DNA from 3 places in the Oceanobacter sp. 3_MG-2023 genome. Region 1 is predicted to be linked to each of the others. Evidence: predicted binding sites of a transcription regulator. Region 1 holds the regulator's gene; each other region holds the start of a gene.
What was found. Region 1 encodes PhoB, which activates phosphate uptake and scavenging genes when phosphate is short. Its sites were predicted from a motif close to TGTCATANNNNTGTCANA; they were not measured.
Positions count from the first base shown of each region.

Region 2: the regulator PhoB is predicted to act here: its motif matches at 7,182-7,199, upstream of Q8W32_RS02570 (spondin domain-containing protein).
Region 3: the regulator PhoB is predicted to act here: its motif matches at 2,458-2,475, upstream of Q8W32_RS03395 (phosphate ABC transporter substrate-binding/OmpA family protein).

Region 1 is NZ_JAUYVX010000016.1:10,903-20,476, forward strand. It holds gene recG (ATP-dependent DNA helicase RecG) at 1-1,758, shown strand, start outside; gene Q8W32_RS14245 (aminoacyl-tRNA deacylase and HDOD domain-containing protein) at 2,186-3,481, shown strand; gene Q8W32_RS14250 (DUF1415 domain-containing protein) at 3,519-4,103, opposite strand; gene Q8W32_RS14255 (HU family DNA-binding protein) at 4,110-4,382, opposite strand; gene Q8W32_RS14260 (FAD/NAD(P)-binding oxidoreductase) at 4,543-4,917, opposite strand; gene Q8W32_RS14265 (rubredoxin) at 4,921-5,085, opposite strand; gene Q8W32_RS14270 (chorismate lyase) at 5,235-5,819, shown strand; gene ubiA (4-hydroxybenzoate octaprenyltransferase) at 5,822-6,718, shown strand; gene phoB (phosphate regulon transcriptional regulator PhoB) at 6,826-7,524, shown strand; gene phoR (phosphate regulon sensor histidine kinase PhoR) at 7,531-8,841, shown strand; gene cysZ (sulfate transporter CysZ) at 8,843-9,562, opposite strand.
Region 2 is NZ_JAUYVX010000002.1:138,872-148,445, forward strand. It holds gene Q8W32_RS02535 (SDR family NAD(P)-dependent oxidoreductase) at 110-871, opposite strand; gene Q8W32_RS02540 (PA4642 family protein) at 1,381-1,674, opposite strand; gene trmB (tRNA (guanosine(46)-N7)-methyltransferase TrmB) at 1,795-2,583, opposite strand; gene Q8W32_RS02550 (DUF423 domain-containing protein) at 2,600-2,992, opposite strand; gene Q8W32_RS02555 (cell wall metabolism sensor histidine kinase WalK) at 3,048-4,691, opposite strand; gene Q8W32_RS02560 (response regulator transcription factor) at 4,684-5,472, opposite strand; gene Q8W32_RS02565 (spondin domain-containing protein) at 5,588-6,352, opposite strand; gene Q8W32_RS02570 (spondin domain-containing protein) at 6,363-7,064, opposite strand; gene ubiD (4-hydroxy-3-polyprenylbenzoate decarboxylase) at 7,263-8,747, shown strand; gene Q8W32_RS02580 (2Fe-2S iron-sulfur cluster-binding protein) at 8,744-9,574, shown strand, end outside.
Region 3 is NZ_JAUYVX010000003.1:4,395-13,968, forward strand. It holds gene Q8W32_RS03385 (M48 family metallopeptidase) at 1-332, opposite strand, end outside; gene Q8W32_RS03390 (YecA family protein) at 372-947, shown strand; gene Q8W32_RS03395 (phosphate ABC transporter substrate-binding/OmpA family protein) at 1,047-2,411, opposite strand; gene Q8W32_RS03400 (BolA family transcriptional regulator) at 2,688-2,999, opposite strand; gene Q8W32_RS03405 (hypothetical protein) at 3,100-3,624, shown strand; gene Q8W32_RS03410 (hypothetical protein) at 3,663-3,854, opposite strand; gene ylqF (ribosome biogenesis GTPase YlqF) at 4,024-4,992, shown strand; gene Q8W32_RS03420 (MBL fold metallo-hydrolase) at 5,105-5,962, opposite strand; gene Q8W32_RS03425 (helix-turn-helix transcriptional regulator) at 6,085-6,390, shown strand; gene Q8W32_RS03430 (SulP family inorganic anion transporter) at 6,383-8,065, shown strand; gene Q8W32_RS03435 (DUF2489 domain-containing protein) at 8,379-8,855, shown strand; gene Q8W32_RS03440 (YceI family protein) at 9,066-9,574, shown strand, end outside.

The DNA of each region.
Region 1 (9,574 bases):
CTGGTACGTTGTTACGGCGAAGCCCGGCGTGGAGCCAGTGGTCTGGAGCTCTATCACCCGGAGTATCAACTGCTCGACAACGGCCTGGACGACCTGCCCGAGCCGCAACTGACTCCCGTTTACCCAACCACCGAAGGCATCAGCCAGCAGCGCCTGCGGCTGTTGATGGATCAGGCGCTGGAACGACTGGCCGCGAACGAAATTCCTCTGGATGACCTGTTGCCACTCGACTGGCTGCAACAATGGGGGCTGCCTTCCCTGAAGCAAGCCTTGCTGTTTTTGCACCGCCCTCCCCGGGAAGTCGAACTGGCAGAAATGGCAAACGCACACCACCCGGCGCAGCAGCGCCTGATTCTGGAAGAGCTGTTGGCACACCAACTGTCGATGCAACGCCTGCGTGCCAGTGCACAGCAGCCTGGAGCACCTGCCATTCAGGGAACCCGGACCCTCCATCAGGCATTGCTTGCACAGCTGCCTTTTACCCCAACCGCGGCCCAGCAACGGGTAACCAACGAGATCATCACCGATCTGGCCCGGCCATTACCCATGTTACGGCTGGTGCAAGGCGACGTTGGCTCCGGCAAGACCCTGGTAGCGGCGCTGGCAGCCTGCCACGTGCTGGAAGCCGGATTTCAGGTCGCCCTGATGGCACCGACAGAAATTCTTGCCGAACAGCATTTCCAGAACCTGAGTGACTGGTTCGAACCACTGGGTATCCCGTGTGGCTGGCTGGCCGGAAAAACCAAGGGCAAGGCACGTGTTGCCGCTCTGGAAGCGATTGCCGCAGGCCAGGCCCAGCTGATTGTTGGTACGCACGCGCTGTTTCAGGAAGAAGTGCATTTTCATCGTCTGGCACTGGTGATTGTTGATGAGCAGCATCGCTTTGGTGTCCACCAGCGCCTGGCACTGAAAGACAAGGGGAATCTCGATGGCTTGTCACCACACCAGTTGATCATGACTGCCACTCCCATTCCCCGTACCCTGGCCATGAGTGCCTACGCCGATCTGGATACTTCCATCATTGACGAACTGCCACCAGGGCGCAGCCCGATTACCACCGTCGTGGTATCCGACCAGCGCCGCGAAGAAGTGATTCAGCGAGTCGATCATGCCTGTCGTGAGCAGGCCCAGGCCTACTGGGTCTGTACCCTGATTGAAGAAAGTGAGGCGCTGCAATGTCAGGCCGCTGAAAACACCGCCGAAGACCTGGCGGCACAACTGCCGCATTTACGTATCGGGCTGGTGCATGGCCGAATGAAAGCTGCCGAAAAAGCCGCCGTTATGGCGGCTTTCAAAGCCCACCAGCTGGATCTGCTGGTCGCGACAACGGTGATTGAGGTCGGTGTCGATGTACCGAATGCCAGTCTGATGGTAATTGAAAACCCGGAACGTCTGGGGCTGGCACAACTGCACCAGTTACGAGGCCGGGTTGGCCGTGGCTCTGTCGCCAGTCACTGTGTCTTGCTGTACAAGGCGCCGCTCTCGTTCACCAGCAAGCAACGCCTGCACGTGATGCGAGAAAGCCAGGATGGTTTTTATATTGCCGAACAAGACCTGATGCTGCGAGGCCCGGGGGAAGTGCTTGGCACGCGCCAGACCGGCTTGCAAATGCTGCGCGTCGCCGACCTGCAACGTGATGCCGAATTATTACCCCAGGTACGAGAGATGGCGACTCAGCTTTGGCACCAGCACCCGCAACGGGTCGAGCCCCTGATTCTCCGATGGCTGGGCGATGCCGAGCGTTATGCTGCCGTGTAGGGGACATCTGTTTAGTCCGGTGCTCACTCTGGGCGCGGGTTGCCACCGTGCAGGATTAAATAGATGTACCCTGTAGCATACCAACCAATCAATTCTGTTCAGAAACATATCAAAAATGAGACCCAATTAACAAAACTGTCCAAAGTTATCCAATGGTCGTATCAATAAAGATTGAAAAAATACATCTCATGGGCCATACCTACCCCTTATTGATTCAAATATGATTCCCTAAGTACCAAGCCATTGTCTTTTTTTATGCTCCAGCGGGCACATATCAGCGGTTACTGATCCAGCCCAAGTAAATACGCTCATCTGATCTATATTGTATGTACCCACACTGATTGGCCGCGGCAATTTTGCCGCTTGCTCACAAGGCACAAGGCCTCTCCGTACAAGCCACCCGAGACGACATTACAGGTGACCGACCATGATCAGTAAAAGTGCCATGCCATCCGGCAATCTGGCCAGCGTTATCTTCCTTAAAGATAGCTATAGCAAGATACAGGTGCTGATCCCGGCCAATCGCCTGTTGGACCTGAAACAGCTGGCACATCAACTGGGGCGACAATGCTGCACCGCACTCTTGCCCGATGAGATGCAATCCCTCAAGTACACACTGGGATTGGATAATTTTCCGGCTCCACCACAGCTGACCCAGATCGAAACCCTGGTGGATCACTCGTTACTCGAAAACAACTCCCTGTATATTCCCTCTGATACCAACGACACGTTATTGCAACTACCAGCCGAGCAGGTACGGGCACTGATCGCCCACTCGCAGCTGGGGCATTATTCGGCCCCACCCAAAGAGGACCCATTCCACGCAACAGCCAGCGAGGACATGGAGGATATCAACACCGCAATACAACAGTTTACTTTGCTGCGCGTTCAACCACGCTTGCAGGACACTCTCGACCTGCCACCGTTACCAGAGACCGCACGGCGTATTATTGAGCTGCGAATCGACCCGGATGCCAACCTCGAGAGCCTGGCGCACACGCTTCAGCAAAACCCCGCTATCAACGAGATAATCCTTAACTGGAAGCACTCTCCCTGTTATCAATCCAAAGATACCGAGCCAACCATCAAAGAGACCATCCTGCACGTACTCGGGGTTGAACTGGTCTCGCATCTGGCACTGGGACGTCATATTGATATGCCCCACGAAGGCCCCAGAGGCTATACCCCGTTCTGGCAACAAGCAGCCATGGGAGCCGAGCTGGCCAGTGAAATTTCCCGGCGCTGTCCAGAAGACAAGCAGCTGGACTGCAGCCTGGCCAATCTGGCCGGGTTACTGCACAACTTCGGTTTTTTATTGCTGGCTCATGTCTTTCCACATCAACTGGCGCTGATCAATCGCTATATTGAAGCCAATCCACATATCAACCGTTCTTGCATCGAACGTCATGTACTGGCTCTGACACGTGAACAGATTGCCGCCTGCCTGATCGATCAGTGGCATCTCCCGGATGAGGTCGTCACAGCCCTGCGGCAGCAACATAATTCACGCTACAACGGCGCCCACGCCCATTACGCCCGACTGCTGAATATCACCACTCGTAGTTTACGCGCTCATGGTTACGGCGATGGCCCGAAAGAAGCACTGGATACCAAAATCCTCCAGGCTCTGGGTCTTGACAAAGAGACGGTACGCGACGCCACGGAAACGGTGATCCAGCGAGCCAGGGAATCAATGGGCCAGTCTTCCGTACTGTCAGCCTGATCGGCGGCAATCGGATTTGCCAAGCAAATCCCGGTGGTTATTTCGGCCGCCAGCCCTGCGCTGACGGCTGATCAGACAATACTTCCGTGTTTGCCAGCTCTGGCATCAACGCCAGCACACCGGCAATACCCAGGCGTCGCAGGTGCTTCTGGTTGCGTTCGGGAATACGTTCAGGAAAGGGAACCGAGGCCAGCGCCTGCTCTATATGCGCCTCGCGGATAATGTGCAGCATGGGGAAGGGAGAACGGTTGGTGAAGTTGCCCGGATCATCCAGCGGCTCACCATCAAAACAATAGTTAGGGTGAAAGGTCGCTAACTGTAGCAAGCCTTCGTAACCCATTTGTACCAGTAACTGTTCGCAAATCAGACTCCAGTTCCAGTACTCATCAAATTCCTTGACCAGCCCAGGCACAACAAACAATGCCGTTGGCAATGTCTCGCTGTCTGCCCTGGCCACTTCGGTGAGTAAATCCATAAACTCGGCCGTGGCCTGATCAAGGTCAGGATGCTCACAAATATCGATCCGCAGTGCTGGCATCACTGGCGCAGCAAAAGGGCATAACCCCTCGCCGACAACCAATGTTTCCACCCAGTGCCGGGTCAGCGTTGCGGCATCCATCATATCGGCTTACTGCACCGAATCTTTCAGGGCTTTACCGGGTTTGAAAGCGGGTACCTTGGCTGCCGCAATGGTGATGGCTTCCCCTGTTTGCGGGTTTTTGCCCTGACGTTCAGCACGCTGACGCACTTCAAAGGTACCAAAGCCAATCAGGCTGACGTTCTCGCCTTCGGAAAGTGCCTGGGCAATACGATCGGTGACAACGGTGATGATTTCTGTTGCTTTTTCTTTGCTCAGGTCTGTTTTTTCAGCAATGGCGGCCGCCAGTTCTGGTTTACGCATGGAGATGAATCCTCTCGATAAGTTAGGCATAACGCCTGGTTGTACGGCCTGCTTCGCAGGCTCAGGAATATCGGTTATCTGTTACCGTCAGCGCAGTGGCTACCGACAGCACTATTCATATTAGTACTTTGTATACGGCAGCGGCTGCTAACGAATACCGTTATGGCTGGTGCTTGTGGTCACACAAGGCTTGCTCGGTATCAACGTTATCCGCCAGATGAGCAGGCGCGACAATCAGTGTTTCGAAGTCAAATCGCCCCAGCGGCGTCTCAAGGCAACGGCCAGAATGGTCGATCCTGGTCACCGGGGTGTTGTTCAGCACCACAATTCCCAGACGCTCCGCCATATCCGCTGCGCTGGACTGTTCTTGCTGGCCATCATTGGCACAAATCAAGAGCACCGACGCGGGTCCATGGCGTTGACAGTAGTCGTGCACCCGTTGGTAGCCAGCGGCGGTGCTCGCTTCGGCAACAACAATCAATGCCCAGCGGGCATCAGCAGGGGTTACCGTTGGGGGACAGCAGGTCGGAATCAATGGTCAAATCTCTATCATTTCAAAATCATCTTTACCGACACCGCAATCCGGGCAGGTAAAGTCTGCTGGCACGTCCTCCCAAGGGGTTCCTGCCGGGATACCTTCTTCTGGTGCGCCTTCGGCTTCATCGTAGATCCAGCCGCACACCACGCACTGCCATTTTTTCATGTCACACCTGTCATAATAACGGCTGGAGCCGATGTTGCATCAGCCGACTCGATACTTCGGCCGCCTAAGCTACTGTCCAACCCGCATAAAATCAATGGACAGAGCAATCCTCTTGCCACTAAATGCGATTTGACGCATGCTGCGCCGCCATGAAAAGCACTATACCCAGATACCATGCGCAACTTCTGGCCACAACACCACGCTGGAGCGGGCGCTTTTGTGTAACACTGGCGAGCATTCCCCGCGAGTGGCGTCACTGGCTCAATGACGCCGGGTCACTGACCAAGCGTTTGCAGGCACTGGACCCAAGCACATTTTCGGTCAAGGTTATCCGACAATATTGCGGCCCGGCTTTACCAACCGAACAGGCAGACCTGAAGCTGCACGGACGCCAACCCGTTTGGGTACGCGAGGTTTCCTTGTGCCTGGGACAAACGGAACTGGTGCGAGCCCGCACTGCCATTCCATTGACCAGCCTTGCACGGGTAGGACAACAGATTCGCCATCTTGGTAACCGCTCGCTTGGCAGCTATCTGTTCCGCCAGCCCAGTTTGCGCCGCCAACCGCTGAAATTCAGCCGCACAAGGGCGTCAACAGTCAACCAGCCCAACCCGTTTGGCTGGGCCAGGCGTTCGGTATTTACAATTCATGGTGCACCACTGCTGGTAACGGAAGCCTTCTCGTCCTTGCTGGTATCCGCCTCCTTTCCTTTGTCAGACGACACAAGGCGTTGATTATGCAATCACCTCTGTCCGCCTCACTCAACAAACTCTGGCCCAACTGGTATCAGTGGGTGCAGCTGACACGCCTGAACCGGCCGATTGGCTCTTATCTGCTGCTCTGGCCGACCTTGTGGGCGCTGTGGATTGCCGCCGAGGGCATTCCCTCCATTGCCAATCTGGTGATCTTTACTCTGGGCGTATTTCTTATGCGGTCGGCCGGTTGTGTTATTAACGACTACGCCGACCGTCATATCGACCGCCATGTCAAACGCACCCAGGACCGTCCCCTGACTCAAGGACGTATCTCTGACCGCGAAGCATTATCCGGCTTTATTGTGCTGTGCCTGATCAGTCTGGCGCTGGTGCTGTTGACCAATGCCCTGACCATCTGGTTATCCCTCGGCGGGGTCGCTCTGGCAGCACTTTATCCCTTTATGAAACGCCATACCCATTTGCCACAGGTGTTTCTCGGCGCTGCATTTTCCTGGGCGATTCCAATGGCCTTTGCCGCACAGGCCAATGAGCTGACCGCTGTCTGCTGGTTATTGTTTATTGCCAATGTTTGCTGGACGGTCGGTTACGACACAATTTACGCCATGGTCGACCGCGACGATGATCTGCTGATTGGTGTCAAAAGCACGGCGATCCTGTTTGGTGACCTGGATGTCACCATGATCGCCATTCTCTACGGAATGGCGCATTTTTGTCTGTTACTGACGGGCAATCAGCTGGAAGCAAGCTGGCCGTTTTATCTGGCCTGGTGCGTCGCCGGAGGGTATCTGGTCTGGCAATTATGGTCTATCCGCAGTCGCCGCCGGGAAGCCTGCATGAAAGTGTTTCTGGCAGCCCATTGGTATGGCACGCTGATCTGGGCCGGACTCCTGTCACACTACGCCCTGTCCAGCGCGTAATTGGTGTCAGGCTTGACGCCAATGCCAACAGTGTCACATGCTTGTAACACTAGGTCAGTGTAATACCTCCGCATTATTCCTATTGTGACATTTGCGTGACGAGCCTTATGACCAAAGCTGGCAAGACCGTTCTTATTGTGGACGATGAAGCCCCTATCCGGGAAATGATCGCCGTGGCCCTGGAAATGGCCGGGTATGAATGCCTTGAGGCTGCCAATGTACAGGAAGCACATGCGCAGATTATCGATCGAAAGCCTGATATGATTTTACTCGACTGGATGCTGCCAGGCACCAGTGGCGTCGAATTTGCCCGGCGCCTCAAGCGTGAAGACCGCACCGCTGAGTTGCCAATCATCATGCTGACGGCCAAGGGCGAAGAAGATAACAAAGTACAAGGGCTGGAAGCGGGGGCAGATGACTACATCACCAAACCGTTTTCCCCTCGAGAACTGGTCGCACGACTGAAAGCCGTCTTGCGCCGTTCCACCCCACAAGGCATCGAAGAGCCCATTGAAGTCAGCGGCCTGATGCTGGACCCGGTCTGCCATCGCGTTACCGCTCATGGCGACCCGATTGACATCGGCCCTACGGAGTATCGTTTGTTGCAGTTTTTCATGACCCACCAGGAACGGGCCTACTCCCGAGCCCAGCTGCTCGATCAAGTCTGGGGTGGTAATGTGTACGTTGAAGAGCGCACCGTTGACGTGCATATTCGTCGTCTGCGCAAAGCACTCGGTGAGTCTCACGAACAACTGATCCAAACCGTGCGTGGCACCGGCTACCGCTTTTCGACCAAAGCCTCCTGAATTTTGATGTCCCCCGTCTGGCGCAGAGAATTGCGCCGCCTTGTCTACTTGCTGATTCTGGCCGTTGGTTGTGGTTACGTCTTTTTTGACCGGCCGCTGGAAGCATTGTGTTTGATGATGGGGGCCTATATCACCTGGCAATGGCTGCAACTGTACCGCCTGCACCGCTGGCTGGATCAGGGACAAACCACCGTATTACCACGAACACTGGGCATCTGGGGAGCGATTTTTACCGAGAACCAGCGCTTGCAGCAAAGCAATATCAAACACCAGCAGCGCCTGCAGGCCATTATCAATCGTATCCAGGACTCAACCGCGGCCCTGCAAGATTCTGTCTTGATGGTGGATGCCAGCGGCGCGCTGGAATTCTGGAACCAGGCCGCACAAAACTACCTGGGGTTACGCAACCCGGTAGACATTGGCCAACCCATCACCAACCTGATCCGCACGCCAGAATTCAAGGCCTACTTCGACAAGGCCGATTATCAGGAACCGCTCACGATTAGATCGCCCATCAATCCGCGCATTTACCTGCAGTTCAATATCACCCTGTTTGGCCGCAAGGATCGCCTGATCCTGATTCATGACATCACCCGTTTGAAACAACTGGAAGAAATGCGCAAGGATTTTGTTGCCAACGTCAGCCATGAATTACGTACACCGCTGACCGTGATTGCCGGTTACGTCGAAACCATGCAAGCCGCTTCCGAGATGCTGCCACCACGCTGGGGCCGCATGCTGCAGCAAATGAGCGAACAAAGTCATCGTATGGAAAACCTGCTCAAGGATTTGCTGATGCTGTCACGGCTGGAAACCGGCAAGACGGAACAGCCTCAGCCTATCGAGCTGCAGCCGCTGCTGGAAGCCATCCGTCGCGATGCCGCATCACTCAGCAGCAGCAAGCACACCATTACCCTGACCATCGATCAGGATCAAAAAATGATGGGCTTTTATAATGAGCTGCGCAGTGCATTTTCCAACCTGGTATTCAACGCCGTCAAATACACCCCGGAAGGGGGTGACGTCACACTGCGCTGGTATACCGAAGGCGGCAAAGGGCATTTCAGCGTCTCGGATAACGGCATCGGTATTGCCCAGCATCACATCCCCCGCCTGACCGAGCGCTTCTATCGCGCCGACCCCAGCCGCAGCATCGCCACTGGCGGTACCGGACTGGGGCTGGCTATTGTCAAACACGTCTTGCTGCACCATGACGGCGAGCTGAAAATCAGCAGCATCGAAGGCAAGGGCAGCACATTCACCTGTGTTTTCCCCGCAGCCTGCTTATCTGACAACCGTGATGAGGCCAACCAATAGATCAACCGGCCCGTGACTGATCGGCCTGCCGTTGCAATTGCCACAGCGTAGCCCCGATCACCGCCGCCGGGGGCACCAGACAGTTCAGTAATGGTACCGCCATCAGCACCGACACCGCCCCACCAAATCCCCAGGCCGTCCAGCGCTGGGTAGCCACCTGCTCTCGGCTGGCGCGGAAATTCTGCTGCTGGTTATCCAGAGTATAATCACTGTATTGCAACGCCATCACCCAGCTGCCAAACCAGAACCAGACGAAGGGCATCAGCAAGTTGACGCCCGGCACAAACGACAACAACAGCAGCAACAGATAACGCGGTAGGTAATAACCCATCTTGACCAGCTCCCGTATCACCGTACGCGGGATCAACGCGGCAATGGATTCGTCCTCGACCTCATGCCCCAGACGCTGCTCGATCTTGCCCGCCAGCAAGCCATAAAACGGACTCGCCAACAGCAACAACACCGCACTGAAAAAATACCCCGAGATCAAGGTCGACAGTAACAGCAACAGAGGCACCACCAGCCAGGCCAGCCAACTGATCCAGCTGGAATCAAAGCCATCCCACTGGCTGACTGCATCAATCAGCCAATAGGTTCCAAACGACAACACCAGCAGATTAATCAGAATGGGCAACCAGACATAACGGCGTATTCCCGGTTCATTCAGTAGTGTAAAGCCACGCCACAAATAGCCGGCTCCTATCAATAAATTGTCTTTCATACCTGTTCCGTG
Region 2 (9,574 bases), on a different contig from region 1:
CGCGGTTAAGCCGTTCAGGGGCGTCTTAATTATCAGCCTGGCCACTTTCGATCAGCCATCTACCATCAATCAGCCATCAGCCATCGCGGCAAGCTACCGACCAGCGGGATCACAGGCAATAACCGCCATCCACCTGCAACTTCAGCCCTCTGACCGCACTACTGCCACCCAACGCCAGATATTCCAGTGCTGCCACCATATCGTCTGGCTGCAGGATGCGTCCGGCCAGTGTGGATTTCATATTTTCCGTCAGCTGTGCCAACGCTTCCTCATTCATCCCGGCCTTGGACTGGATTTCGGTTAATGTAATGCCCGGTCGCAAACAGTTAACCCGTATACCACGGCTGGCCAACTCCAGATTTAATGGGCCCATGGCCCCTTCCAGTGCAGCCTTGCTGGCGGCATAGGCCGTACAATTGGCAAAGGCCTTGTCCGCCACAATGCTCGAGACCAGCACCACACTCGCCGGGTTGTTCAATACCGGCAGCAATTCATACAAGGTCTGTAATGGCCCCAGCAGGTTGCTGTTTAATTGCTGCTGCAGGTTTGTTGTTGTAAAGGACTCAAAGGCTTGTGGCAAAAAGATACCGGCATTCAGGATCAGGGCGTCCAGCTGGTACCGTTCTGCCAACAGCAATTCCGACAGTTGTGTGATCGCCGTTACGTCTGTCTGGTCACAGCAATAACCACGAGCCGCAGGTGTATCCTGCTGCTTGTGATCTTGATCTGTCCCGTTAAGAGCCGTCAGTGCAACCTCCAGACGCTCCGGCCTCCTGCCGGTGATCAGCACTCGATGGCCCTGCTGCCTGATGTGCTGTGCCGCAGCCAGTCCAATACCCGATGTGGCACCTGTTATCAGTATCGTTTTCATGCATTCACATCCGTTTTATGTCATCTATAGAGAGCATTAGTATCTACTGGAGACTCCGTGCTGAGAAGTATCCAAATGGCACCAATTACGCGTCTGTTTTGGGGGGGGGTGTGGTGCTGCGACAGGTTCAATTATCTTTTACCTAACTTCACTACTTAACTACTACGCTACCTCACCGGTACAGCCTGACCACTGAAGGTGAGCAAGCACGTACGGCATACAGCCATTAGTGCCGATAACGTCCGTTATCTGGACGGTCTGGTGCCGATGTAGTGACAAACAGAAAGCGAGAACAAGAGCGAGAGCAGACACCAGATAATCAACCGCGATATCCGGCGATAACAAGCACCCGGGGATGGGAAAATAACAGTGGGAACACTACCGACGACGCTGACATCCAGCTAACGGCCGATAGTTGAATACAATCCATTCAGACCTGAGTGACCGAACCGGCCGACAGCCAATCAGCCGCCAGCTGGCACATCGTTCACTCAGGTTGATCACCATGATCAGACAGCTCCGGCATCCTTCAGGATCTCGGCGTATTCTGCGCCTTGTTTATGCTGGCTGATGGTCGCCAGAATGGTTTCACCAGCAGCATTGGTGGCATTCAGGTCGTGACCTTTGGCCTTGAACAACTCGATATACTGGGCAAAGGTACCAGGCACCATATAACGATAGGCGCGGATGGCACCGATATAATCGGCGCTGTCACCATCGTAGCTGGGAACGTCAAGAAAGGTGCTCAACTGGTCTTCGCTCCAGTCACCACCAAATACTTTTTCTTTATCTTTCTTTTGCATCAGTATGCTCCGTCGGACGTCGGCAATCAGCGGCCAGACGTTATCAAATAGTAAGTCGGGGGCGGCATTATTGGTGCCGCCGGATTATCGACCTGAGTGATGATCGTGGGCGATCAACGATCAGTCAATCTTGCGGTATTTCATATCCCAGACACCATGGCCTTTACCCTGACCGCGTTTTTCAAACCGCGTCAGTGGTCGGTCATCCGGGCGCTCAACACACTGGCCAGGGCCGGCGATATTGTCATAACCCGCCTGTGCGTCCATCACCTCGATCATGTGCTCCATGTAGTTTTCCCAGTCGGTAGCCATATGGAAGATGCCACCGGGCTTGAGAATACGGCGCAGGGTCTGGGCAAATCCGGTTTGTACGATCCGGCGTTTGTGGTGTTTTTTCTTGTGCCAGGGATCAGGGAAAAACAGCTGCACCGTATCAATGCTGTTATCCGGAATCAGCTTCAGAACCTCGATGGCGTCGTCCTTGTAACTGCGCACATTGGTGACACCGGCTTCTTCTGCCAGGTTGAGCAGCGAGCCGACACCGGGCAAATGCACTTCAACACCGATAAAGTTCTTCTCTGGTGCCGCAGCGGCCATAGCCACCAGTGACTGACCCATGCCGTAGCCGATTTCCAGCACAGTGTGGGCATCACGGCCAAACACATCCGCCGGAACAATCGGGCCATCGGCCAGCTCCAGCCCCCACTCGGCCCACTTGCGCTCCAGTGCCAGCTCTTGCCCTTTGGTCAGGCGGCCAGCGCGGATCACAAAGCTTTTGATACCCCGGCGATAAACGGGTTTGTCGTCCGCCGTTGCTTGTTCCGCCGCGACTTCATCCTCTTCAGGCAAGGCAGTGGCGGCATCGGCCGGAAGATGGTCGTTCAGGTTGTTGGACTCGTGTTCTGTCACTCAGGAATGCCTAACGTTAATCAATGGAAGTAGAAGTCGTCATCGAACGGGCCGCGATAAACAACAAGCCCCAGCCAATCAGCCAGCTAACGCCGCCAATCGGGGTAATCATGCCCAGCATGCGCAAATCCAGCAGCACCATGGCGTACAGACTGCCGCAAAACAGCAGCAGTCCGGCCACCATAAACAGCGCCGCCCGCTTGAGCCAAACCTGCGGCTGGTGCAGTTGCCAACCCCCCAGGCCCAGCAACACCGCGGCGTGCAGCAGATGGTAGTCAACGGCGGTCTGATACACCGTCATCATTGGTGCCGACAGCAGGGGTTTCAGGCCATGGGCACCAAAAGCACCGAGCGCTACGCCCAGGAATCCGGCAATAGCGGCCAGCATCAGGGTGGTTCGTGCCTGCATGGTTCGGCTCCGTCGGAAAAACAATGGCGCATTATAGAGGAGGCATGGCGTTACGTCACAGGGTAGCTTCCCGGGCTGGCAATGAGTTGGCCAGTTCAAAACGGAAGCAGGTGCCCGTTCCTGGTACCGATTCCACATCGATACGGCTTTGATGCAATTCCAGAATGCGTTTGACGATCGCCAGCCCGAGGCCACTGCCTTGTCGCTTGGCCTGCCCTGTGGGGGTTGAGGTCATGGTTTGCGAGCGGCTGGCCTGATAATAACGCTCAAAAATATGTGGAATATCGTGCTGCTGGATGCCGATACCGGTATCGCGGATTTCAATCCGGGTGGCACCCTCAAGCGCCTGGACCTGCAACACCACCGAGCCGCCGGATGACGTGTGGCGCAAGGCATTGTCGATCAGGTTTTGCAGTACCCGTTGTATCATGGCGATATCCGCCACCACATAACTGTCGTGCTGCTGGCCTTGCAAATCCAGTTCGACGCCTTGCTGTTGCGCTTTCAGGCGAAATTCCTGCAAACAGTCATGGGCCAGCTCCAGCAAGGAAAACGGTTCGCTATTGGGCTCGGCGTTGTCGGCCTGTAACAGCGACAGTTCAAACAGCTCGTTAATCAGTTGCGACAACCGCTGACTCTGCTGGCTGGCAATGTCCAGGTAGCCTCGCAACTCCGCTTGCTGCGGGCCGTCGTGCAACCTGAGCAAGGCCGTTTCGATATACCCCTGAATACTGGCCAGCGGGGTGCGTAAATCGTGGGACACATTGGCAATCAGTTCCCGCCGGTTGCTGTCGAGTGCCTGCACCCGGCTGAACTGCTGTTGAATATGTGCCGCCATCTGCTGGAAAGCGAGAGTCAACTGGCCAATTTCATCCGACGGCTGCGGTGTTTTTTGCAGCAATGGCTGCATCACCGACATATCCGGGTAGAGCAGGTTGTAACGCAAGACAGCTTGCCGCAAGCGGGTCAGCCGCCGGGTCAGCACAAAAAAGATCCACAACCCCACCAGCACGGCGGTGACAATACTGCCGACCATCAGCCAGCTGCCCAGCGTAAAGGTGTAGCTGGAAAAAACCGACTCATGCAACTGCCGGTAATGCTGGCCCCCAATAACGGCGTAAACATAACCGAGTGGTCTGGCTCCGCTGGCGTCAGCATCGCCGCTGCTGGCGGTCAGTATGGAGGCTGGAGATGCCGGAATAGCGGCCACGGAGAAGATGTTGCGCTGCTGCGGATTACTGGGATCATCGCCCAGCACAGGGTAACGGGCGTTCGGTTGCAGATACTGTTGAATCGGAGCCAGCGCCACGCGCTGCAAATGCACCTGGTCAGGCGGCAGACGATGACCAAGAATCTGGCCGTTGGCGTCCAGCAAGTAGATTTCCAGGGCAGGGTTCAGCACCATGGCATGCCGGGCCAACTGGTCGAGAGCTTGCTCGTCCACCACGCCGGCTGCATCCAGCAGCGGCTGTTGTCGCGTCACATAACCAGCGACCGGCTGGTTCAGCTGTTGCAACACATTCAGACTGTGGTTCTGGCTCATATAGCCCGACAGTCCCAGCAGCAAGGTGCCCAGCATCACCAGAATCAGCAGCAACGCCAATGCCAGCCGGGTAAACAGACGGCCCCCGAGTGCCATCACCCGGCTGGAGGGTTTCGGGTTCAGCGGATGGCGGTACGTATGATCCGGCTTATCCAAGGCGATACCCCACCCCCCAAACAGTCACAATAATGCGGGGCCGGGTCGGGTCATCTTCGATTTTGGCACGCAGACGATTGATGTGAGTGTTGACCGTGTGTTCGTAGCCTTCTTGCCCTTGCCCCCAGATGCGGTTTAACAAATGGGCGCGGGAGAAGGCATCTTCCGGATGCTGCATAAAATAGCTGAGCAGGTCGAATTCCTTGCCCGTCAGGTCGAGCACCTTGCCCGCCTTGCTGATGCGATGCTGGCGCAGGTTCAGCACCAGACGGTGCGACTGGCTGACCAGTTCATCCACTGGCGCGGTCGGCTCCCGACCGGCCCGCTCGGTTTGTACCCGGCGCAAGATGGCTTTGATGCGGGCCATCAGCTCAATCACACTGAAGGGTTTTAGCAAGTAGTCGTCGGCTCCCATTTCCAGCCCCAGCACCCGGTCCATTTCACTGGAACGGCTGGTCAGCATCAGCACAGGTACGGTGTGACCCCGACCGCGCAGGTCACGACAGATTTCCAGGCCGTCTTTTCCCGGCAAATGTAAATCCAGCACAATCAGGCTCCAGTCCTGTTGGCAGGCCAGTTCAAACCCGGCTTGACCATCGTGAGTTACCTGCACATGGTGGTACTGCTGGCGTAAATGCAAGGCCAGTAAATTGGCAATATCGGGCTCATCCTCAATCACCAGAATACGATGGGCCAGCGCCGCAGAGGCCGAGACCAGGCCACGTTCAGTGGCTCCGGCGGGCGTCGTCGGGTCAGTGGCGGAAGTGAGTGGCGCAGGCATGGCGGGTCTCCGGGCGGTGGCTGTTTTCCTTGTTTCCTTGGTCGCGCGCAGCCTCGGGTTCTTACAAAACCCGTCGGCGGCGGCCCGGACATGCGTCACACCGAGGTATCCGGATTCACTCTGTCCGGGTCACGGTGATCAAGGCCACAGGGTTATCCCAACGATGGACGTGCGTCAGTGCCGAGCTGGCCAGGCCATCGTCCTGCGTGACCACACCGGCATGCAGCGTCACCTGGTCTTGCCGATCATCTCGACTGGCATTAAACCCTTCGCCACCGGCAGCCGGGCCAGGAATGGTCGTCGACGATTCGGTATTGGCTTCGGTGCCAGCGTCGTAGCTGTTGGCCGTTACCTGAAGCGATGACCCCACTGCCAGCTGCGTCACGTCCAGCGCAGAGGCAGCAATCACCCCATCGTTGGTATTCACCAGCATGCTGGTAATACTCAGCAAGATGCTCTCATCCATGGCGCCCATGCTGTCTACACTTATGCCATCCAGCGTTATGGTCAGCGTTGCCGTACCGCCCGGCACAACGACCCCCTCGCCGCTCTGGCTGCTGTACACCGCCGGGTTGCTGTTGGCAGCGGCCAGCAAGGCGCTGTTATCGCCGCCTTCGGCCAATTGCTCCAGCTCAATACTGGCGGCCGTGCCGGTCACCAAGGTGTGATAACCGGCCCCATGTGCCACCACCGCCAGTGGCGACAGGGGTTGCCCGGCCGTGGCATTGGTCACGGTGACGGCAAAGGTTTTGTTGCTGGTTTGTTCAGCGTCGCTCGCGCTGTTACTGCTGTTGTTATCGTCATCAGCCAAACAACCGCTCAAGAGCACCGCGCTGGCCAAGACCGGCACCAGGCCGGCATGCTTGCGTATCAGAATCATCTTAATCACCTCACTTGACCGTCAAGGTCACACGGGCCACCGGGTTCAACCAGCGGTGTACTGTTGAATCGATATCACTGACACCACCACCGAGATCGCTGTCGCCCAGCACATTGCGGTGAATATGAACAAATTCTTCCGCTACTGCGGCAATGCCTGTTGCCGACATGCCAATGCTGGCATCCAGAGGTTCAGGAACCGGGAATCCGGCTTCGCCCGGTGCTCCGCTGCCCCGCATTTCATCATTGGCTTCGGTACCGGCGTCATAGCCGTTGAGGTCGTAGTAATAGGTCCCCGCCAGTGTTGGAATCTCAAGGCTGTTGAGAGCAACAAAGCCGTCGTTAGTGGGCAGCATCATGGCCACAATCGACAGTTGGGTATTCATACCGGTGTCGATATCTGTGCTGGCTGACTGTCCTGCCAGCAACAACCCGGCGGCTGGATTGTCGACGATGACACCACCGGCACCGGTTACATCCGCCGACAAGCCGCTGATATCACCACCTTCAGCCATTTTTTGCAGGTTGGCACTGGCCGCTTCACCCGGCATAAACAGCGCCGTATCGGCATCGTGACCAGCTACCAGCAACGGCGTAAAGGCAATTCCACGCGTCAGGTTGGTGATTTCTACGGTCAGGTCGGCTGCCATTGCCGGGGTCGCCAGAGTGCTTATGGCGGCGGCCAGCAGCGTTGTACGTAAATTCATCATCATGCTCTCCATCATTGGGTTAGGGTTCGCAGCCTGCCAACAGCCTGCTGAACAACCCGTTCAGAATGATGCCTGGAGCCGGTTGCAGTCCTCCCGGAAGTGTTACGGAGTCGTCCGGGTTATCACAGAAGTATCACAGCCTATTGGCTCATTAACCCGCCCCGTTGCTATCATGCCTCTTCCTGAAAGTGAGGCAGCCGCGTGAAATACAACGACCTTCGTGACTTTATTGACCAACTCGAAAAGCAGGGTGAGCTCAAGCGCATCCGCTACCCCGTCGATCCCCATCTGGAAATGACCGAAATCGCCGACCGGGTATTACGGGCAGAAGGCCCGGCACTGCTGTTTGAAAACCCCAAAGGTTACGAAATGCCAGTGCTGGCCAATCTGTTTGGTACCCCCAAGCGGGTCGCCATGGGTATGGGCGAGAACTCAGTTGCAGCACTGCGGGAGGTCGGCAAGCTGCTGGCTTTTCTGAAGGAGCCGGAGCCACCCAAGGGCATGAAGGACGCCTGGGAAAAGCTGCCGATCTTCAAGAAAGTATTAACCATGGGCCCAAGCGTGATTAAAAAGGCCCCCTGTCAGCAGGTGGTCATCGAAGGTGAAGACGTGGATCTGGGCAAGATTCCGGTGATGCATTGCTGGCCCGGAGACGCCGCACCGCTGATTACCTGGCCCCTGGTGATCACCAAAGGCCCACACAAGGAACGCCATAATCTTGGCATTTATCGCCAGCAGGTTATCGGCAAGAACAGGGTCATTATGCGCTGGCTCAGTCATCGAGGCGGGGCGCTGGATTTTCTGGAATGGCAAAAAGCCCATCCCGGCGAGCCGTTTCCCGTCACTGTCGCACTGGGGGCCGACCCGGCCACGATTCTGGGTGCAGTCACTCCGGTGCCCGATACCCTGAGTGAATACGCATTTGCCGGACTGCTGCGCGACAGCAAAACCGAGCTGGTGAAGAGTATTGGGAATGAGCTATTGGTGCCCGCCAGTGCCGAGATTGTGCTGGAAGGCGTGATCCATGCTGGTGACATGGCCCCGGAAGGGCCGTACGGTGACCACACCGGTTACTACAACGAGGTGGATCAGTTCCCGGTCTTCACCGTCGAGCGTATTACCCACCGCCGCGATCCGATTTATCACAGCACCTACACCGGTCGGCCACCGGATGAACCCGCCATTCTGGGTGTTGCCCTGAACGAGGTGTTTGTGCCGATTCTGCAAAAGCAGTTTCCGGAAATCGTTGATTTCTATTTGCCTCCGGAAGGCTGCTCCTACCGTATGGCCATTGTCAGCATGAAAAAGCAGTACCCGGGTCACGCCAAGCGCGTAATGATGGGGGTATGGTCGTTTTTGCGGCAATTCATGTACACCAAGTTTGTCATCGTGGTGGATGACGACGTCAATACCCGCGACTGGCAAGACGTGATCTGGGCGATTACCACCCGTATGGACCCGGCACGGGATACCACCCTGATCGAGAACACGCCTATCGATTACCTCGACTTTGCTTCGCCGGTCTCTGGTCTGGGGTCCAAAATGGGAATGGACGCCACCAACAAGTGGCCCGGTGAAACCACCCGGGAATGGGGTACACCGATCGTCAAAGACCCAGAGGTGGTTGCCCATATTGATGAAATCTGGTCGGAACTCGGTCTTGACCCCATGGACGACAGCCAGTGAACAGTGTGCAACCCGTCACCACGGTAACGGTTACCTTTTTACCGAATCAGGTGACCATGCCTTGCCGCACTGATCAGACCCTGATGGATGCGGCTCATGAACATGGCATCAAGATGAAAACCGCCTGCAAAAACGGCGTCTGTGAAGTCTGTGCTGGTCGTTGGCTGGCCGGCTCTCTAAAATTCAATAATCTCATTGGCCAGCAAATACTTGATCAAAGCAATCGGGTATTATGTTGTATAGCGATGCCCCAAACGGATACCCAGATTGTTATGGCTAATATTCAGCACCCGGATTGCAAAGACCAGGTTAACCTGGCCATGCAAGTCCAAGCCGTCACCCCCTTGACGGAGGAAGTATATGTCGTTGAGCTGCTGGCTCCGGCAGGCAAGGCACTGGATTTCTGGCCTGGCCAGTATCTACTGTTACATATCACCGGCACCGACGGCAGCGAACGGAAAATCCCCTACTCTATTGCCAGCGCCCCGGGCAGCCTCACCGGCTCCGAGCCACGGGCCTTGCAGCTGCATATTGCCAACACCAGCGACACCGCCGCACAGGTGATCAAACAGCTGCAAACCCAGCCAACGATTTCAGCCACCTTGCCGATGGGTGACTGCTTTATCTCCCCCACCCAGCTGCGGGCCTGTGCTGGCAAACCGATCCTGCTGCTTGCGGCGGGCACCGGTTTTGCCCAGATCAAGGCACTGGCAGAAGGCATTCTGGCGCTGGCCCCGGCACAAGAAACCCACCTGTATTGGTCCAACCGCAGCGCTGACGGCTTCTATATGGCCGATTTACCCCAACAATGGGCACATGATCATCCC
Region 3 (9,574 bases), on a different contig from region 1:
GGCATGGCAGGCACAAGCAGCTGGTCATCACACACTTGCGGGATGGCCACATCAGTCTCCACCAGCGTCAGGGTGCGCCCCAGGTACTTCAGCACACCTTCATTGCGACTCTGGTTTTCTTTCCACTCTCGACGACGCTGAATCAGCCAGGCTTGATGACCGTCGAGAAAACGGTTTACCTGGGCTTTACTGGCACCCAACGGAATACGCAGGTCGATTTCACCGGCCGGGTTCAGCACCAGTCGTAAACTTTTGCGTTTCATCGCCTGAATATGGAGTACAACATCCTCTCCATCCAGCGGAACAAGCAATTGTTGTTTGTAGCCTTTCATAAGCCTGCTAGCATTGGCTCCGACTTCAGGAGCACCCAAATGAATGATCTAAATAATATCCCAGCCATGACCGAGAACGAACTGGAAACTCTCGGGGTATTGCTGGAAGACGAAGCAGAACGCCAGGACAGTTTCGATTTTTTCGCCGTCCACGGCCTGATTACCTCGTTTTTGGCAGGGCCGATTGAGTTCGATATCCAGCGAGTCTGGGACTGTGCCTTTGACGAAAAACTGGGCTTCAGCAGCGCTGAAAAAGCCACCGTCACCGAGCTGCTTGGCAAAATGACTGCGGAAATCCAGGGCTGGCTCGATTCCGGCCAGGATTTCCCTGTACCTTGTGAGTTGACTCTGTCGGATGAAGAAGACGAGCCACCCATCGAAGGTTGGGCGATTGGTTTTATGACCGGTGTCATGCTGCACGAAGAGGACTGGTACCAGCGCGATGAAGAAAACGTCGCCGAGAGCCTGTTCCCGATCATGTACGCTTCTGGCCTGTTCGCAGACGAAGAAGAAATGGCCGACATCGATGATGACATCGAGCTGTCCGACCAGGTCTGTGGCGGTATTCCAGCAGCCGTCATCGACCTGTATCTGTTTTTCCATAGCCAGGGCTGAACCACAGGCAGCGTTATGCACCTGAGCCTGCCAGAACACAAAAAACCCGAAGCCTTTGCAGGCTTCGGGTTTTTCTTTGTCGCTTGGCAGCAGTCCGGCTCAGGTATTATCCCTGAGCCACACCTCAACCCGGCGATTTTTCATTTTCCCTTCTGCCCGATTCACAGAAGCAACCGGTAAATACTCACCATACCCAACCGAGAGTTCAGGATAAATGCCGTTACGCACCAGTTCACGACGTACCGCCATGGCCCTCAGTTTGGACAACAGCTTGGAGCGTTTCTCGGTGCGTTTCTTGTCACCAAAGCCGATCAGCATCACTTCGGCATCGTTGCGGCCTTTCTGCTGCAGATAATTAACCAGCCGCTCAATATCCTTCAGCGCTTTATTGTCCAGCGATGCGCTCCCGGCCCGAAAACGGAAATTAATCGTCAAACGCTTGGCGTCATTGGTTATTTCACGAAAATCAGACGGTAACTCACTATAGAACTCCGGCACGACTTCTTTCAGTTCCTGTGAAATAAAACCAGAATCCGCGACCACCTGCTGTGCTTCATTGAGCTGAACAAAGCTCATAAACTCAACGACATACGGATTTTCCGGCACATCATCCGTGTACATGAACAAACGCCGGGACAGGGCATAATCTTCAGTGGCAACGGTCAGCTTGTTGGGTTTCAGTGCCTTGGCGCTGCCATCCGATACGGCCAGCAATTTGGCAGCACGGACCGATGACAAACCGACAAAACCGATTCCGTTATCATCCGCAGAGACCTCATCAGACAATACCGCATTGGATTCAAAACGCTTGGCCGATGCAATCAACGGCGTATTACCCAGCACCATGGATTTAAAACTGTCCCAGGTACCCGAGTTTTCATCACGGGCATACACATGAATGGCGCCAGGACGGCCGCCCACCTGCGACCAGTCGGTATAGCCTCCGGAGAAAATCTCGGAGATTTCATCAACACTGAGTTCACTGACCGGATTGGATGGGTGCACCACAATCGCCAAACCATCAATGCCGATGATATGTTCTGCCGATGGCCTGCTCATATCAGCGATGTGTTTTAACAGGCTGGCTTCCTTGGCCTTGATCGGACGGGATGAGGCGGCAATTTCTGATGAACCACTCGCAATCCCCTTGAAGCCGGTACCGGAACCATGTGCGGCGACGTCTATCGTCAAACGGGTACCAAGATCAGGCAAAAAACCACTGACCACTTTTTCATTATTAAACCGGGTATTACGAATTTGAACGTCTGTCGCCCCTTTTTCTTCCAGGTATTTTTTAGCCAGATTAGGTCCAAGTTCATCACCAATGGTATTGGAGCCCTGGATACCAAACAGACGTACTTCACCATTTTTTGGCAGGCCAGTGAAAGGAGATAAAATCCCGGCATTGGCGCTTGAAAAACCCAGAATGGCAAGCAGAGTCAAACAAACACGAATCGTAGTCATAATTCTGATTTCTGGTCGAGAGTTCGGCGCGAGTCTATGAATATTAAGTGACACTTTAGTTACAAAGTTGCCAACCTGACAGATCATTGCATGATGATATCGGCAGGAAATTGCGCACTTCCCGATCTGGTGGGGTCTTTTGGGGTACAGCTGTTGGTGATTTGCGGCTTGTCCTATGGAATCAGGATTATGTCGCTGTTGCTCCGGGCCAGCCACCCGGACCAGCAGACGCGATCCAGCAGACCTGATGATGCATCAATCATCATCAGGTCATGATCAGTGTTGCCCGGCACATTGTGGCGACTCAGGTACAGCCGTCTGTGCCTGCCATTCCTGTGGCGAATACAAATGCAGCGCCAGAGCATGTACCGGATTTTGCAAAATATCAGCCACCAGGCCATACACCAGCTGATGCCGGGCCACCGGGCGCTTGCCCTCAAAAGCGTCGGATACCATCACCAGTTTGTAGTGGGACGTCGCCGCCGGGCCTGCGTGCATATGGCTTTCGTTCATCAATTCGAGATGAGATGGCGACAGTGATGCCATCTGCTCAACGATATACTCTTCTGGATACTCTTCAGGCTTCATAAAAACTCCGGTTACTCGCTCGGTAATGTCTGCGTATAATCCGCCGCCCCGAGGCATAACTCAAGCCCAGCCCTCTCTCCCGAGTGACCCGGAGCACTGCATGCACGAAAACGATAGTAACAACACCCAGAACCTGATCGACAGATATTATCAGGAAGAACAAGAGCGCCGTTTGCAAGAAAAAACCCAAGCTGAAATCAGCGTCAAGATCGAGCCAGCCGATCTTGCCATGCTGAATATGATTGCCCGTCGCTTCAACAAAAGCCGCGATGAAATCAGCCGCGACATCATGTCGACGGCGCTGATCGACCTGTTCAGCCATCTTGACGCTGGTGAACGCAAGTTACTGGCCCGCGATGCCGATGAGGCCACGCGCCAGCTGGCAGAAGAAATTGCCGAAGAAAACGGCGTAACCGACGTGGATATCCGTCAGGGGCAATGGACCACGCATGAGAAACACTTCGTCAAACTGGAGCGTAAACGTGCCCGCGAGCAAGAAAAGCAGCAAGAATTATTAGCCAATGCCGAGCAAGTTCTGGCACAACAGCCAGTCGATACGCTTTCTGCAGAGGGTACGAACCCCTCCGATGAAGCAGAAGCAACATCAGTGTTTGCAGAAGCCTAGCGATTCCAGGGCGGCGCTTTCAGCGCCGCGCTATCACTCTATTTGCGCCAGAGACGCAATTCACGAAATTCTCCGGGGCCTGCTTCCATCCACAGCACCTCGGCCTGATCTGAAAAAACAAACTTATTGCCAACCAGGAAACCGGCGCGACGACGACCAGAAACCGTTGCCGAGGCCTGACGGCCCTGACGTTTGGCACTTCGAGCGAAATCTTCTTGCAAGACATCCATACATTGTCTCCAACTTGACCAATTCCACAGGAATTTTTCGACCACAGTCAGGTTATCGAGCAAATATGACATTCAAATAACGCCCAATTGCTCTCGGGCGGTTGCTCTCACCGGGCCGATCGATACAATGTGCCGCCCTAATTTATTCAGGTCAACCGGATTACACACAATGGCAGTCCAATGGTTCCCAGGGCATATGAACAAAGCCCGCAAGAAGATCAGTGAAGCCATGCCGGATATCGATCTGGTGATCGAGGTCATGGATGCACGTTTGCCGTTCTCCAGCACCAATCCCATGGTGGACGAGCTGTGTCGCAACAAGCCCGTTATCAAGCTGCTGAACAAGCAGGACCTGGCCGATCCTGATATCACCCGGGCCTGGGTCGACTATTTCAGCCAACAGGAAAACACCCAGGCATTGCCATTGGTTGCCGAAGACAAGTCGCAACTCAAGCGGCTGTTGGCCTTGTGTCAAAAAATGGGCCGTGTGCGTTCCGGACGTAACCAGGCCATGCGCCTGATGGTGATGGGTATCCCCAACGTCGGTAAATCCACTCTGATCAATGGCCTCGCAGGACGCTATATTGCCCGTACCGGCAATGAGCCGGCAGTGACCAAGTCCAATCAGTTGATTGATTTGAAAAACGGCATGGTGCTCTCTGATACGCCGGGGATTCTCTGGCCCAAGTTTGAAAATGAAAACAGTGGTTATCGCCTGGCTGCCAGTGGTGCCGTCAAGGATACTGCCATCGAATATCAGGATATTGCCAACCACACGCTGGGATTTTTATTGCTGCAATACCCTGACCTGCTGATGCAACGCTACAAGCTCAAGGAAAAACCCGCGTCAGCAGCCGAGGCACTGGAACACATTGGTCGCAAGCGTGGTTGTTTACGTCCGGGTGGCGTGATTGATTTGCACAAGGCAGCAGAGCTGGTACTACACGAATTACGTTCCGGTAAATTGGGGCGTATTTCTCTCGAAACACCGGAGATGGTCGCCATCGAACAAGCCGCAATCGAAGCTCGCCAACGCGAAGAACAGGAACGGCAAGAAGAAGCACAACGCTTGCAGCAAGAGCAGCGCCAGCGTCGGCCCCGTCCGACATCCCATCCAGACGATGACGCGGAGTCGTAAGCCGTCACAAAGGAAAGGGGCTGGCGACTTGATCAATACCAAGCCAACCAAACCGATACAGCCGCGCCCGGCGCCGTGATTGATCGGCTCCCCGCCCGACTGAGCCAAGGGGCTAAAAGAGGTTCAACGGCAGTTTGAGATAGGACACACCGTTATCTTCTGCATCGGGCAGTGCCCCGGCGCGAATATTAATCTGCAACGATGGCAAAATCAGCCGTGGCATCGCCAACCCCGCATCTCTCGCGGTGCGCAAGGCCACAAATGCTGCCTGACTGATACCATCCCGAATATGAATATTGTGCTGGCGCTGCTCGGCGACCGTTGCCGAACTCATCGCTGGCCGTCCATCCGGGGGATAATCATGGCACAAATACAAGCGCACCCCATCGCCCAGGGCAAACAGTCGCTGGATCGAGTGATAAAGGGTATCGCTATCCCCTCCCGGAAAGTCACAGCGCGCCGTGCCGGTATCCGGTGCAAACAGCGTATCGCCGATAAAAGCCACCTGCTCATCCACCACATAACTGACGCAGGCGGGAGTATGCCCCGGAGTTGCCAACACCCGGATCTGGTGATCACCCAGTGTCAGGGTGTCGCCATCAGCAACCAGCACGTCAAACTGGTGCCCATCCGCAACAAACGTCGCAGGCTCATTGAATATCTTGCTGAACGTTCCCTGCACCTGCTTGATAGGCTGTCCAATCACAATACTGGCCCCTGTCTGGCGGCGCAGATAATCTGCCGCCGACAAATGATCAGCATGGGCATGGGTTTCCAGCACATATACCAGGCGGCTGTTTTTCTCTGCCAGACGGTCCAGCACCGCATCGATAAAACCGGTACCGGTTCGGCCGGATTTCTGATCAAAATCCATCACCGGATCGACAATCAGCGATAGCTGCTGCTCGGTGTCTTCCAACCAATGGGTATAAGTAGATGTATCCTGATGGTAGAAACTCTGGATTTGCATGGCAACCTCCGCCTTATCTTGATCATTTCAAAACAACCCAACTATATTAGAATATTCTTATTTAGCAATATTTAATATACACTGTATCAGGTGACTTCCAGCAGCCTGATGAGATTGCGGTTATGCCTTCTTCTTTCGACACTCAACGCCAACCCGCCGTCCGTCTGCTCAAGGCGCTCGCCAATGAACATCGGCTGGCCATTCTCTGTTTACTCAGACAGGGGGAAATTTCCGTGGCCGACCTCGGGCGTCAGCTGCCACTCAGTCAATCGGCCCTGTCGCAGCATCTTGCCTGGCTCCGGGGAGAGCATCTGGTGGTCAGCCGCCGCGAAGCCCAGTGCGTTTTTTATTGCCTTGCTGATCACAAGGTGGTTCGCGTTATTCGTTTGTTAAACGAGCTCTACGGAGAGAATACAAACCATGTTTAGTACTCTGCGCCACTACCAACGCGAGTGGTTCTCGGCGGATCTGACAGCGGGTCTGGTCGTTGCGATTTTACTGATTCCCCAGGGCATCGCCTATGCCTTTCTGGCGGGATTGCCGCCTCAGGCGGGTTTGTACGCTGCGCTGCTGCCCTTGTTTATTTATGCCGTGCTCGGCACCAGCCCCAGCCTTGCGGTTGGCCCAGCGGCCATTGTGTCCTTGATGACACTGGAAGCCCTGCAGCAGCTGTCGACGCCGGGCGGGGCTGAGTTCAGTCAGCTGGCTGCAGCTTTGGCGGCATTAACCGGGCTGTTTTTATTGCTGTTTTATCTGATTGGTCTGGGTCGCTGGACAACGTTTATCAGCCACTCGGTTATTTCCGGCTTTTCCAGCGCGGCTGCCATAGTCATTATTATTAACCAGAGCAAATCCCTGACCGGCATGTCAGTTCCCCGGCAGGACAGCCTGGCCGATACTCTTTGGTACGTACTGCAACATCTCGGGCAGGCCATTCCTGCAGTGGTTGTATTGTCTGTAGCAGCCATTCTGTTGCTCAAGTTATGGCCGCTTCTGTGCCGGGTATTGATTGCTGAACACTGGAAAATGTTACGTGAATTACTTGGCCGCAGCGGCCCTCTGGTACTGATTGTACTGGGCATTACGCTGGTGCCGGCGCTGCATTTACCCGCAGATATTGTAGGTGATATTCCTTCCGGTTTACCGGTATTGACGCTGCCTCAACAACTGACGATTGACCAATGGCAATCCTTGATTCCTTCTGCCTTGCTGATTGCGCTTATCGGTTATCTGGAAAGCCTGTCTGTGGCCACCGCCATGGCACGACGCGTCAAAACCTCCGGGCTGGATGCCAACCGCGAACTGTTGGCGCTAGGTATTGCCAACCTCGGGGCAGCTGTTTCACAAGCCTATCCGGTGGCGGGCGGATTTGGCCGCAGCATGGTGAATCAGGCGGCCGGTGCCCGCAGCCAATTGGCAGGGCTGATCACACTGGCCGGTATCGTGCTGGTACTGGTGGTCGCCACCAGCTGGTTCACGGTGCTGCCCAAGGCGTTACTGGGTGCCATTATTGTGGTCGCGGTATTACCGCTGATCAACTTTCAGGATGGCTTGCATGCCTGGCGCTTTCAGAAAAGTGACGGCGTGGTCTGGCTGATGACATTTCTGGCGGTGTTGGCGACCAATGCAGAAATCGGTATTTCCCTTGGTATTTTACTGTCTCTGATCTTGTATTTACGCCGTTCCAGTGAGCCTCATATCGCCGAAATCGGTCGTTATAAAAACAGTGATCACTTCCGTAATATCCAGCGCCATGATGTCAGCACCTCACCACATGTATTGATGATTCGGGTTGATGAAAACCTGTATTTTGCCAACAGTCATTACCTGAATACTTTTATTATTCGTCGCCTCGAACAGTCGCCGGACATTCACCACGTTGTACTGGTAGGCAGTGCCATCAACCATATCGATTTTAACGGTTACGAAGGTCTGCTGGAGCTGCACGAGCAGCTGCAATCACTCAATATCCTGTTGCATATGGCGGAGTTCAAAGGGCCGGTGATGGACCTGTTGGAAAACACCGACTGGCTGGAACGTATCCAGCCCGGACAAGTGTTTTTTACCGCCAGTGAAGCATTAAAGGAGCTGGGCCATGTCTGACCACACCAACTCACACTCTGAATCACACCCCGAGTCACATCCGGATCGGCTGCCACCATCGTTACCAGACCATCAGGTGAATAACCCGGCGCCCCCTGACCGTCCAATCTATACGGTCTCCAGTCATCGCTCTGGCCCCCGTTTTCGGGTGCGATACCGGGAGGGTACACCGCCAGCACCGGGGTGCCGATTGTGCTCTCCCGAGCGCCAGTCATAAAGCCAGTGCCAGAATGGGCTGTTGCCAATACACGCCTTAACTTTTGTGCTGAAATGTTTATCATCCCATCACACTCTTCTGCTGGCTGTTTTTTCCATGATGATACTGATCGCTGTCGTTGGCATTGCCATTATCGCCGCACTTTCTGTCTACGCCTGGCGCCTGACCCGTCAGGTCAAACGTATTGAGGCTGAACAACAGGCCGAAGCGGCTGCCGCAGAACAACAGCTGCGTGATTACCAGCACAGCCTGGTGCAGGATGTACGCTTTCTGGCGCGAGCAGTCTTGAGCGAACAATGTGATATCACCGAAGGGGTCTTACGCTTGCACCACACCATTAAAGGCCTCGATCCCACGGTCTGGCAGCATGAGAACCTGGCCGTATTACGTATGTTTCACGAGCAAGTGGCTGATATGCCGATCCTTGATGCCTATAAAAAACTCCCTCCCAAACAACAGTTCGCCATCGACAAGCGTCGCCTGACCCTGGAAGACGAACATAAAGCGGCGATTGAACATGCGCTGAAATGGCTGGTCGAATTCCGCTTTCCCGGTTTGACCTTGCTGCATTAAGACCGGGACGCTGCCATATACGCCATCATATCGGGGAAGTATTCCGCAGCCTGAAGCGGTTCCGCCGGTGGACGGCAATCCGGGATATAACGGTCAGATTGTGATGTGCGGACAGTGGCGCTGCAGCAGAACCATCGACCAGCCTTCAACCGCTCATGACATGACTGACAATACACCCATGGATATCCAACATAACGTCAAGGAGTCTGTATGACTTTTCGCACCGCACTGATAGCCCCGCTGTTGTTGACCTGCTTACCCGTCCTGGCCGACTGGCAAGTCGACAATGATTCAGTGGTCGCCTTCCAGACCACCAAGAATATTAACAAGGTAGAAAATCATCACTTCAAACACGTGTCCGGGGCCGTTAGCAGCACCGGCGCTGCCACTATCAATATCGACCTGAGCAGTGTTGCCACCGGTATCGATATTCGTGACAGCCGCATGCAATCCATGCTGTTTGATACCAGCCGGTTTGCCACTGCCGTGCTGCAGGCCACGGTTCCTGCCAAGGTCATGACCTCGCTGGAACAGGGCAAACCAACACGCTTTACTCTGTCTGGCTCCCTGTCGTTACACGGCAAACAGGCGACGGTCACTACCGAGGTACTTGCTACTCCCGCAGCGGATGCCTCTTTGGTTGTCAGCAGCCTGGCGCCTGTCTTGATTGATGCCGCCGAGTTCGGGCTTGAGGGCGGTATCGAAGCATTACGCAATAT